One region of the Metapseudomonas lalkuanensis genome, then DNA from elsewhere that is predicted to be linked to it. Evidence: predicted binding sites of a transcription regulator. Region 1 holds the regulator's gene; the other holds the start of a gene.

What was found. Region 1 encodes sigma-54, which starts transcription at its own class of promoters, with help from an activator protein. Its sites were predicted from a motif close to ANTGGCATNNANNTTGCTNT; they were not measured.
Region 2: the regulator sigma-54 is predicted to act here: its motif matches at 1,737-1,756, upstream of FXN65_RS18110 (CmpA/NrtA family ABC transporter substrate-binding protein).

Annotation. Positions count from the first base shown of each region.
Region 1 is NZ_CP043311.1:991,109-996,950, forward strand. It holds gene rapZ (RNase adapter RapZ) at 1-651, opposite strand, end outside; gene ptsN (PTS IIA-like nitrogen regulatory protein PtsN) at 661-1,125, opposite strand; gene hpf (ribosome hibernation-promoting factor, HPF/YfiA family) at 1,136-1,444, opposite strand; gene FXN65_RS04750 (RNA polymerase factor sigma-54) at 1,529-3,025, opposite strand; gene lptB (LPS export ABC transporter ATP-binding protein) at 3,173-3,898, opposite strand; gene lptA (lipopolysaccharide transport periplasmic protein LptA) at 3,898-4,434, opposite strand; gene lptC (LPS export ABC transporter periplasmic protein LptC) at 4,421-4,990, opposite strand; gene FXN65_RS04770 (KdsC family phosphatase) at 4,999-5,523, opposite strand; gene FXN65_RS04775 (KpsF/GutQ family sugar-phosphate isomerase) at 5,523-5,842, opposite strand, start outside.
Region 2 is NZ_CP043311.1:3,882,995-3,888,836, forward strand. It holds gene acnB (bifunctional aconitate hydratase 2/2-methylisocitrate dehydratase) at 1-1,307, shown strand, start outside; gene FXN65_RS18105 (YgdI/YgdR family lipoprotein) at 1,473-1,682, shown strand; gene FXN65_RS18110 (CmpA/NrtA family ABC transporter substrate-binding protein) at 1,863-3,077, shown strand; gene FXN65_RS18115 (ANTAR domain-containing response regulator) at 3,099-3,677, shown strand; gene FXN65_RS18120 (pyridoxal phosphate-dependent decarboxylase family protein) at 3,830-5,182, shown strand; gene alaC (alanine transaminase) at 5,345-5,842, shown strand, end outside.

The DNA.
Region 1 (5,842 bases):
CTGCCCGGCAAGGTACTCGGCGACAGCCGGCGCGAGTCCCGAATGATCGCGCAGCTCAGGCTTCCAGTACGGGTTGGGCAGGCAGCGCACGTCGAACACCAGGTCGGCGTCCACCGGCATGCCACGCTTGAAGCCGAAGGATTCGATCAGGAATGCGGTGCCAGGTTCAGGCTGATTCAGCAGGCGCAGCTTGATGGTGTCGCGCAGCTGGTAAAGGTTGAGATGCGTGGTGTCGATCTTCAGGTCGGCGAGATCGGCAATGGGCGCCAACAGCACTTCCTCGTCCCGGATGGCTTCGGCCAGGGAGCGGTTGTCGTTGGTCAGCGGGTGGCGCCGGCGGGTTTCCGAAAAGCGCTTGAGCAGCGTGTCGTGGTCGGCATCGAGGTACAGCACATCGCACTTGATGTGGCGACTGCGGGCCTCGGTGAGCAACTCGGGAAAACGCTGCAGCTGGCTGGGCAGGTTCCGTGCGTCGATGGAGACAGCAACCTGGGGTTCCAGCAGCTCGGTGTGCAGCAGGGCCCGTTCGGCCAGTTCGGGAAGCAGGCCAGCGGGCAGGTTGTCGATGCAGTAGAAACCGTGGTCCTCGAGGACATCGAGGGCGGTACTCTTGCCCGACCCGGAGCGGCCGCTGACGATGATCAGGCGCATGGAGGAACCTTAACGCCCGCTCTGCACGTCCACTACCACCTGGTAGAGGCTGGTGCTGTCGGGCGCCTGGCGCAGGCGCTCGCGCACATCGCTGCGGTCGAGCATGCTGGCGATCTGGCGGAGCAGTTCAAGGTGTTCATCGGTGGCGGCTTCCGGGACCAGCAGCACGAAAAGCAGGTCAACCGGGGCGCCATCGATGGCGTCGAAATCGACTGGAGCATCAAGGCGCAGCACGGCGCTGATGGGCGACGTACAGCCAGTGAGGCGGCAGTGGGGAATGGCGATGCCGTTGCCGAAACCGGTGGAGCCGAGTTTCTCCCGGGCTACCAGGCTTTCGAAGATGTCCTGGTTGTCGAGGTCGGGAAGGTCGCGAGCGACCAGCTTGGCGATCTGTTCCAGTACACGTTTCTTGCTGCCGCCCGGCACGTTCACGAGGGAACGGCCGGGGGTCAGGATTTGCTCGAGTCGGATCATAGAGGAGGGGTCAGCGGGCGGTGGCACCCTGCTGGCGGTTCAATTGCTTTTCCTTGTGCTTGATCAGTTGGCGATCGAGCTTGTCGGTAAGCAGGTCGATGGCGGCGTACATGTCTTCATGCTCCGCGTTGGCAACGACTTCGCCGCCGGCGATGTGCAAAGTGGCTTCGATTTTCTGTTTGAGTTTTTCGACCTGCATGATCACCTGAACGTTGGTGATTCGGTCGAAGTGGCGCTCCAGACGGTCGAACTTCTCGACAACGTAGTTGCGCAGGGCGTCGGTCACATCCAGTTGATGTCCACTGATGTTGACTTGCATACCGCTTTCTCCTTATTGCCCGTGTATAAGAGACAGGCTAACGGGCCTGCCACCGGAACACTTTGGCGTGGGTCAATTTCCGCGTCACATCAGTCGCTTGCGTTCGCTGGAAGGGGCAATCCCAAGGGATTCGCGATACTTGGCTACTGTGCGACGGGCCACTTGAATGCCCTGTGCTTCCAGTAAACCAGCGATCTTGCTGTCGCTCAACGGCTTTTTCGGATTTTCCGCTGCGACCAGTTTCTTGATGATGGCGCGGATTGCGGTAGACGAACATTCACCGCCTTCGGAGGTGCTTACGTGGCTGGAGAAGAAGTACTTCAGCTCGTAGATTCCGCGGGGAGTGTGCATGTATTTCTGGGTAGTCACGCGCGAGATGGTGGACTCGTGCATGCCAACGGCTTCAGCGATGTCGTGCAGGACGAGAGGCTTCATCGCCTCGTCGCCGTATTCCAGGAAGCCGCGCTGGTGCTCGACGATTTGGGTGGCGACCTTCATTAGCGTCTCGTTGCGGCTCTGCAGGCTCTTGATGAACCAGCGCGCCTCCTGGAGCTGATTGCGCATGAAGGTGTTGTCCGCGCTGGAGTCGGCGCGCCGGACGAATCCGGCATAGTGCGGATTGACCCGCAGGCGCGGCACGGCCTCCTGGTTCAGTTCTACCAGCCAGCGTTCGTTGTGCTTGCGGACGATGACATCCGGTACCACGTATTCGGGTTCGCTGGCTTCGATCTGGGAACCGGGGCGCGGATTCAGCCCCTGGATCAGTTCGATGACCTGGCGCAGTTCGTCTTCCTTGACCTTCATGCGGCGCATCAGCTGGCTGTAGTCGCGGCTGCCGAGCAGGTCGAGGAAGTCACCAGCCAGACGCTGGGCCTCGACCAGCCAGCGAGTGCCTGGAGGCAGCTGGCGCAGTTGCAGGAGCAGGCACTCGCGCAGGTCGCGGGCAGCAACGCCAGCGGGTTCGAATTGCTGGATGCGATGCAGGACGACTTCGACTTCGTCCAGTTCGATACCGAGCTCCGGATCGAAGGCCTCGACTATCTCGGAGAGGGGCTCCTCAAGGTAGCCGTCGTTGTTGATGCAATCGATCAGGGTGACCGCGATCAGGCGGTCGGTGTCGGACATGGGCGCCAGGTTGAGTTGCCAGAGCAGGTGGCTCTGCAGGCTTTCGCCAACCGAAGTGCGGGACGTGAAGTCCCACTCGTCGTCATCGTTGCTCGGCAGGCTGCTGGCGCTGGTCTGGTAGACATCTTCCCAGGCCGTGTCGACGGGGAGTTCGCTGGGGATGCGCTCGTGCCACTCGCCATCTTCCATGGCTTCGGCATTGGTCTCGACGCTGGACTCCTGGAAACTGGATTCCTGGCTGCCGGAATTAGGCTGCTGGTCACCTTCGGCCATGGGGTCGGAGGTGTCGAAATCGTCGCCATCCTCCTGCCGCTCGAGCATCGGGTTGGACTCCAGCGCTTCCTGGATCTCCTGCTGGAGATCCAAGGTGGAGAGTTGGAGCAGGCGAATGGCCTGTTGCAGCTGCGGGGTCATCGTCAGCTGCTGGCCCATCTTGAGGACTAGCGATGGTTTCATGGCAGAGGGCTTAGCACCTTATTCGCCGGCGCTTGCGCGCCATCCACTACAGGGCGCCGCAGCGCCACCAGGAAGCAAATTATATGCCTGACCTTGAAGGATTTTCCTAGCCCGCGCAACCCGTCTTGTAGGCGTGGTTGCGGGAAACTACAGGCGGAACTCGTGGCCCAGGTAGACTTCCTTCACCAACTGGTTGGCCAGGATGGCTTCCGCATCACCTTCGGCGATCAGTTGTCCGTCACTGACAATGTAGGCGGTCTCGCAGATGTCCAGGGTCTCGCGGACGTTGTGGTCGGTGATGAGTACACCGATCCCCTTCGCCTTGAGGTGGTGGATGATCTGCTTGATGTCGCCCACGGAAATCGGGTCCACACCGGCGAAGGGTTCGTCCAGCAGGATGAATTTGGGGGCCGTGGCCAGCGCGCGGGCGATTTCCACGCGACGGCGCTCACCGCCCGACAGGCTCATGCCGAGGCTGTCACGGATGTGGCTGATATGGAATTCCTGCAGCAGGCTCTCCAGCTCCTTGCGGCGTGCGGAGCGATCGAGGTCCTTGCGGGTCTCGAGGATCGCCATGATGTTGTCCGCCACACTGAGCTTGCGGAAGATCGAGGCTTCCTGCGGCAGGTAGCCGATGCCGGCACGGGCGCGGCCGTGCATCGGCTGGTGGGTGACGTCCTGCTGGTCGATCAGGACGCGTCCCTGGTCGGCTTTGACCAGGCCCACGATCATGTAGAAGCAGGTGGTCTTGCCCGCGCCGTTGGGGCCGAGGAGGCCTACGATCTGACCGCTGTCGATGGACAGGCTGACGTCGCGGACCACCTGACGGCTCTTGTAGCTCTTGGCCAGGTGCTGGGCTTTGAGAGTCGCCATTACTGTGCTTTCTGCTCTTTCTTCTTCGGCTGGATGACCATGTCGATCCGCGGACGCGGAGTGGTCACGTTACCGCCGGTGGCGCGGCCTGCGTTGACGATCTGGCGCTGGGTGTCGTAGACGATCTTCTCGCCTTCGAAGGTGTTGCCTTCCTGTACGACCTTGGCCTGGTCGAGCAGAATGATGCGCTCGTTGGCGGCGAAGTACTGGATGGTCAGGCCGTAGGCCTTGACGATCTGCTTGTCGACTGCCGGCTTCTGCTCGTAGTACGCGGGCTTGCCGACCGAGGTGAAGACCTCGATATCGCCATTGGTGTCCTGGGTGATGGTAACGGTGTCGCCGGTGATCTTGAGGGTTCCCTGGGTGATCACGACGTTGCCGCGGTACACCGCGACGCCCTGCTTGTCATCGAGCTCGGCGCTGTCGGCTTGTACGCGAATCGGCTGGTCGCGGTCCGTGGGCAGTGCCCAGGCGGCGGCACTTCCGAGTGCGGTGCCCAGGCTGAGCAACAGGGGGAGGGTATTAACGAACCTCATGCTGGCCTCTTACGTTGGACTGCAGGAGCATCCTGCTGTCATTCAAGTACGCTTTCATTCCTTGTGCCGTGGTCACCCCATTGGCCGCTTCGATTCTAACGGCTTGCTGGGTCTGCGCATATTCCTGATCGGGGAACACGGTCAGCCGGCTGGTGGTCAGGATGGTCGGACGACCCTTGGCATCGGTGCGCGCCACCCGGACCTTCTCGATCAGTTCGACCTGCTTGCCCTCGGGACCCACTTCGCCGCGCTCGCTCTGCACGTGCCAGGGGAAGGCAGTGCCACGGTGCAGGAGCAGGTCGGGAGTGGTCAGCAGTGTGACATCAGTGGCCTTCATATGTTCGAGGCGCGTGGCAGTCAGCTCGTAATGGAGTTTGCCGTCCTCCTGGAACTGGGTGCTCTTGCCATTTTCGACATAGAAGTCGATGGCGTTGTCATTGCCCGTCGCGGTCGTGCGATCCATGAAGCTTTCGGGGCGGATGTTCCAGTAACCCAGGGCAATGAATAGCGCTGCAATAGGAATCAGGATGAGCGCCAGGCGGATGTTCTTCGGCATGTCGGACCTCAGAGGTAGGCGGCTTGGGCCGCTTCCAGGCTGCCCTGGGCGCGCAGGATGAGTTCGCAGAACTCACGGGCCGCGCCTTCGCCGCCGCGTGCCTGGGTAACGCCATGGGCGTGCTGGCGCACGAAGGCGTCGGCATTGGCCACCGCCATACCGAGGCCGACACGGCGGATCACCGGCAGGTCGGGCAGGTCGTCGCCCAGATAGGCGACCTGGTCATGGGTCAGGCCGAGTTCCGCAAGAAGGCCGTCGAGTACCACCAGCTTGTCTTCGCGGCCCTGGAACAGGTGCTGGATGCCGAGGTTCTGCGCGCGACGCTCGACCACCTCGGATTGGCGGCCGCTGATGATTGCAGTGCGTACACCAGCGTTCATCAGCATCTTGATGCCATGGCCATCGAGTGTGTTGAAGGTCTTGAATTCGCCGCCACCAGGCAGGAAGTAGAGGCGGCCATCGGTCAGTACGCCGTCGACATCGAATACGGCCAGGCGAACGGCCTTGGCGCGGGCGAGGAGTTCGTTGCTCATCAGATCACTCCGGCACGGGTCATGTCGTGGATGTGCAGGGCGCCGATGGGGCGGTCGTCTTCATCGACGACGACGAGCACGTTGATCTTGTGGTCGTCCATGATTTTCAGGGCTTCGGCGGCGAGCATGTCCGGGCGCACGGTCTTGCCATGGACGGTCATGACGTCATCGATGCTGGCCTGGCGCACGTCGACGCCCTTGTCCAGGGTGCGGCGCAGGTCCCCGTCGGTGAAGATGCCGGCGAGGTGGCCGTCGTCTTCCACCACCGCGGTCATGCCCAGGCCCTTGCGGGTCATTTCCAGCAGCGCTTCGCGCAGTG
Region 2 (5,842 bases), 2.9 Mb from region 1:
GCTTCTCCGCCGACCTGGTGATGCAGTCCTTCTGCCACACCGCCGCCTATCCGAAGCCCATCGACGTCAACACCCACCACACCCTGCCGGACTTCATCAAGACCCGTGGCGGCGTGTCCCTGCGTCCGGGCGACGGCATCATCCACAGCTGGCTGAACCGCATGCTGCTGCCTGACACCGTCGGCACCGGTGGCGACTCCCACACTCGCTTCCCGATCGGCATTTCCTTCCCGGCCGGTTCCGGCCTGGTAGCCTTCGCCGCCGCCACTGGCGTAATGCCGCTGGACATGCCGGAATCCGTTCTGGTGCGTTTCAAGGGCAAGATGCAGCCCGGTATCACCCTGCGTGACCTGGTGCATGCCATCCCCTACTACGCCATCCAGGCCGGCCTGCTGACCGTCGAGAAGAAAGGCAAGAAGAACATCTTCTCCGGCCGCATCCTCGAGATCGAAGGTCTGAACGACCTGACCGTCGAGCAAGCCTTCGAGCTGTCCGACGCCTCGGCCGAGCGTTCCGCTGCTGGTTGCACCATCAAGCTGCCGGAAGAAGCCATTGCCGAATACCTGAAGTCCAACATCACCCTGCTGCGCTGGATGATCGGTGAAGGCTACGGCGACGCCCGTACCCTGGAGCGCCGCGCGAAGGCGATGGAAGCCTGGCTGGCCAACCCGCAACTGCTGGAAGCCGACAAGGACGCCGAATACGCTGCCGTTATCGAGATCGACCTGGCCGACGTCAAAGAGCCCGTGCTCTGCGCACCGAACGACCCGGACGATGCCCGCCTGCTGTCCACCGTGGCCGGCGACAAGATCGACGAAGTGTTCATCGGTTCCTGCATGACCAACATCGGTCACTTCCGCGCTGCCGGTAAGCTGCTGGACAAGGTCAAGGGCGGTATCCCGACCCGTCTGTGGCTGGCTCCGCCGACCAAGATGGACCAGCACCAGCTGACCGAGGAAGGCTACTACGGCATCTATGGCAAGGCCGGCGCCCGCATGGAAATGCCGGGTTGCTCCCTGTGCATGGGCAACCAGGCCCGCGTGCAGACCGGTGCCACCGTGGTCTCCACCTCCACCCGTAACTTCCCGAACCGCCTGGGCGACGCCACCAACGTCTACCTGGCCTCCGCCGAACTGGCGGCCGTTGCCTCCATCCTGGGCAAACTGCCGACCGTCGAGGAGTACATGGAATACGCGAAGAACATCGACAGCATGGCTGCCGATATCTATCGCTACCTGTCCTTCGACCAGATCGCCGAGTACAAGGAAGCCGCTGCAAACGCCAAGATCCCGGTGGTCCAAGCCTAAGGCCCCATCGGTAGACCGGTGATGAGAAAGCCCCGCCTCGTGCGGGGCTTTTTCTTTTCTGCAATCTGCATCACAGGCCTTTCCGCATTCCCATCGGACCGACTTGCAGGCGCCCTCCCAGCAGCTATGTTGCAGATATGAACCCCACGACGGGGGGAGGCCTCCATGAAAATCTGGTTCCTGATCCTCATATGCACCCTTGGCCTGGCAGGCTGCTCCAGCGAGTACCTGATCGCCACGACCGACGGCCAGCTCATCGCCACCGACGAAAAACCCGAACTGGACAGAGACACCGGCATGCTCGAATTCGAGGACCATGAAGGCCGGACCCAGCAGATTCCGCAAAACCAGGTGAAGCAGATCATCGAGCGTTAAGGTAGCTCCGACCTCCAAATCTTCCCCGCCATCGCGGGGATCTCTTTTTTTGTCACTGGCATATCGCTTGCTTCAGCAGCGACAACGAGGCCCGCTGCAACGACGGAGCGGGCTGATGACAATGGCGTCGATTCCGGTCACACCGGATCGACGCCATTTTGCTGATAGGTGGCAATCGACATGACGGACAAGCAGAACACCACGCGCCCGGACAACCTGGCCTGGGTCGCCGGCAGCGACGCACCGGAGAAGTGCGTGCTCAACCTGGGCTTCATGCCCCTGACCGACTCGGCCTCGCTGATAGTCGCCGCCACCCAGGGCTTCGCGCAGCCATACGGCCTGACCCTGGACCTGCAGCGCCAGTCGTCCTGGGCCACCCTGCGCGACAAACTGCTCTCTGGTGAACTGGATGCCGCGCAGGCGCTCTATGGGCAGGTCTATGGCATCGAACTGGGCATCGGTGGCCCCGACGCGGAGATGGCCATCCTCATGGGGCTCTGCCAGAACGGCCAGGCCATCAACCTCTCCGAACCACTCAAGCGCATCGGCGTGACCAGTTCCGAGGCGCTGGCCAATCATGTGCACCATGGCGGTGCGCGCCTGACCTTCGCCCAGACCTTCCCCACCGGCACCCACGCCATGTGGCTGAACTACTGGCTGGCGGCCCAGGGCATCCACCCACTGCGGGACGTGGATACAGTCGTGGTCCCACCCTCGCAAATGGTCGCCCACCTCAAGGCGGCACGTATCGACGGTTTCTGCGCCGGCGGCCCCTGGGGTGCGCTGGCGGTCGACCAGGGCCAGGGCTTCACCCTGGCCACCAGCCAGATGATCTGGCCCGATCACCCGGAAAAGGTCATGGCCGTCACGCGCGAATTCGCCGAGCAATACCCCAACACCGCCCGCGCACTGACCATGGCCGTCCTGGAAGCCAGCCGCTTCATCGATGCCAGCGAGGAGAACCGCCACAGCACGGCCCGGCTCATCAGCGGCAGCGATTACGTGGACGTGCCGCTATCGGCCGTGGAGCCACGCTTCCTCGGGCACTACCAGGACGGCCTCGGCAATGCCTGGGAGGACCAGCACCCGCTGCGCTTCTTCGACGGCGGCCAGGTGAACATGCCCTTCCTCTCCGACGGCATCTGGTTCATGACCCAGTTCCGTCGCTGGGGCCTGCTGCGGGACGACCCGGATTACCTGGCCATCGCCCGGCGCGTGCAACGGCTGGACATCTACCGCGCCGCCGCGGAAGCGCTCGACATCCCGGTCCCCGACCTGATGCGCAGCGCCACCTTGATCGACGGCCGCGTCTGGGACGGCAGCGACCCCGCCGCCTACGCCCGTAGCTTCCCGATCCATTCCCTGGCCGGCCACGCCCGCGCCATCGCCCTGTAGCCGTTGGGGAAGACCGTCGCCATGTTGCGCATCCTGCTGATCAACGACACCGCAAAGAAAGTCGGGCGCCTCAAGACCGCCCTGGTGGAAGCCGGCTTCGAAGTCATCGACGAATCCGGGCTGACCATCGACCTGCCAGCCCGCGTCGAAGCCATCCGCCCGGATGTGGTGCTGATTGATACCGAATCCCCTGGCCGCGATGTGATGGAGCAGGTCGTACTGGTCAGCCGCGACCAGCCCCGCCCCATCGTAATGTTCACTGACGAGCACGACCCCAAGGTCATGCGCCAGGCCATCCAGGCAGGTGTCAGCGCCTACATTGTCGAAGGCATCCAGACCGACCGCCTGCAGCCGATTCTCGATGTCGCCATGGCTCGCTTCGAGGCCGACCAGGCCCTTCGCGCCCAGCTCAACGCCCGCGACCAGCAACTGGCCGAACGCAAGCGCATCGAACTGGCCAAGGGACTGCTGATGAAGATGAAGCACTGTGGCGAAGAAGAGGCCTACACCCTGATGCGCCGCCAGGCGATGAGCCGCCAGCAGAAGCTGATCCAGGTAGCTGAGCAGATCATCGCAATGCACGACATGCTCGGCCCCTGAGGCTGAACTGTACCGCCGGTCGGCACCACTGTTGCACTCGTTTCGGTACGCGCTGGGCATCTGTACGGGCAGCAGTGATCCCGGGTGTATCTGCTGGCCCGCGCGCGGTCCCGCTATGGTAGGAAGCACCGCCTTCTGCCAACGAGATCGCCATGGACCACGAACGCCAACTCCTCGAAGACGCCGACCGCCGCGCCCTCGCCTACGTCGCCGGGATACCGCAGCGCCGTGTATTCCCCGCCCCGGAGGCCATCCAGGCCCTGGACGCACTCGACGGCCCGCTCCCCGAACGGGGACGGCCGGCCGATGAGGTGCTGCGCCAGCTCGACGAGCTCGGTTCCCCCGCCACTACCGCCTCCAACGGCGGGCGCTACTTCGGCTTCGTGATCGGGGCCACCCTGCCAGCCGCGGCAGCCGCCGAACGCCTGGCACTGGCCTGGGACCAGTGCGCGTCCTCCTTCGACAATTCCCCCGCCGCCGATCGCATCGAAAAGGTGGCCGCACGCTGGGTACTGGAAAGCCTTGGACTGCCTGTCGACAGCGCCGTGGGCTTCGGCACCAGCGCCACCGCCTGCAGCCTCGCCTGCCTGTCCGCGGCACGCCGCACGCTGCTGGCACGCAAGGGTTGGGACTTCGACGGCGACGGCCTGATGGGCGCGCCCGAAGTGCGCGTGGTGGTTTCCGCCAGCGTGCACATCACGGTAAAGAAGGCGCTGCGCATCCTCGGCTTCGGCATGAACCGCCTGCTGATCGCGCCCGTCGACGAACACGGCCGCATCGACCCAGCGCGCCTGCCGCCGCTGGACGACATGACGGTACTCTGCCTGCAGGCGGGTGAGGTCAACACGGGAGAATTCGACCCCTTCGCCGAACTGATTCCCCGCGCAAGGGCGGCCGGCTCCTGGGTCCATGTCGACGGCGCCTTCGGCCTCTGGGTCCGCGCTTCGTCCCGGGCGCAGCTAGCCTCCGGGGTCGAGCAGGCCGACAGCTGGACCTGCGACGGCCACAAATGGCTGAACACTCCCTACGACGGCGCCATGGCCATCTGTCGCGATGCCGACGCCCTGGCCACGGCGATGAACAGCGATGCCGCCTATGCCACTGCCTTGCGGGATGCGCAGAAGAACCTGACCCTGGAATTCTCCCGCCGCGCCCGTGGCATTCCAATCTGGGCCGCACTGGCCGCCCTCGGTCGCGACGGCCTGGTCGGCATGATCGACCGCCACCTGCGTCAGGCCGATCACCTCGCCGGGCGCCTACGCGCGGCCGGGTACCAGGTAATCAACCGCGTAGTCCTCAACCAGGTCCTGGTGCGGGCCGACTGCGACGAGGAAACAGTGGCCATCCGCACCGCAGCCCAGGCATCCGGCGAGGTCTGGTTCGGCCCCACCCTGTGGCAAGGCCGACCGGCGTTCCGACTCAGTGTCTCCTCCTGGCGCACCACCGACGCCGATATCGAGCGCCTGGCCGACCTGCTCGCTCGCTTGAAGAGCGGTTCCCGCTGAAGCCCCTCTGGCTGGCGCCTCTCCCACTGACGGAGAGGCGCCGGTAACGCGGAAAAACTTCCCTCGACAAACGGCCCGCCAAGCCCTTATCTTCGCCGCCAGGCCACCGCAGTGGCCGACGTCGCTCGGACGGTTCCGGGCGCTTACGTATCCGAGGAAAGCATGGCTGAACAGCGTTCACCGCGCCGCTTTGCGCGCATCGATCGTCTCCCCCCCTACGTCTTCAACATCACCGCCGAACTCAAGATGGCAGCACGCCGTCGCGGCGAGGACATCATCGACCTCTCCATGGGCAACCCCGACGGCGCCACCCCGCCGCACATCGTGGAAAAGCTCGTGCAGGTCGCCCAGCGTGAAGACACCCACGGATACTCCACTTCCCGCGGTATTCCACGCCTGCGCCGAGCCATCTCGCGCTGGTACAAGGACCGTTACGACGTGGAGATCGATCCTGAAACCGAAGCCATCGTCACCATCGGTTCCAAGGAAGGCCTGGCACACCTGATGCTCGCCACCCTGGACCACGGCGACACCGTGCTCGTGCCCAATCCGAGCTACCCGATCCACATCTACGGTGCGGTGATCGCCGGCGCCCAGGTACGCTCGGTTCCGCTCGTGCCAGGCGTGGACTTCTTCGCCGAGCTGGAACGGGCCATTCGC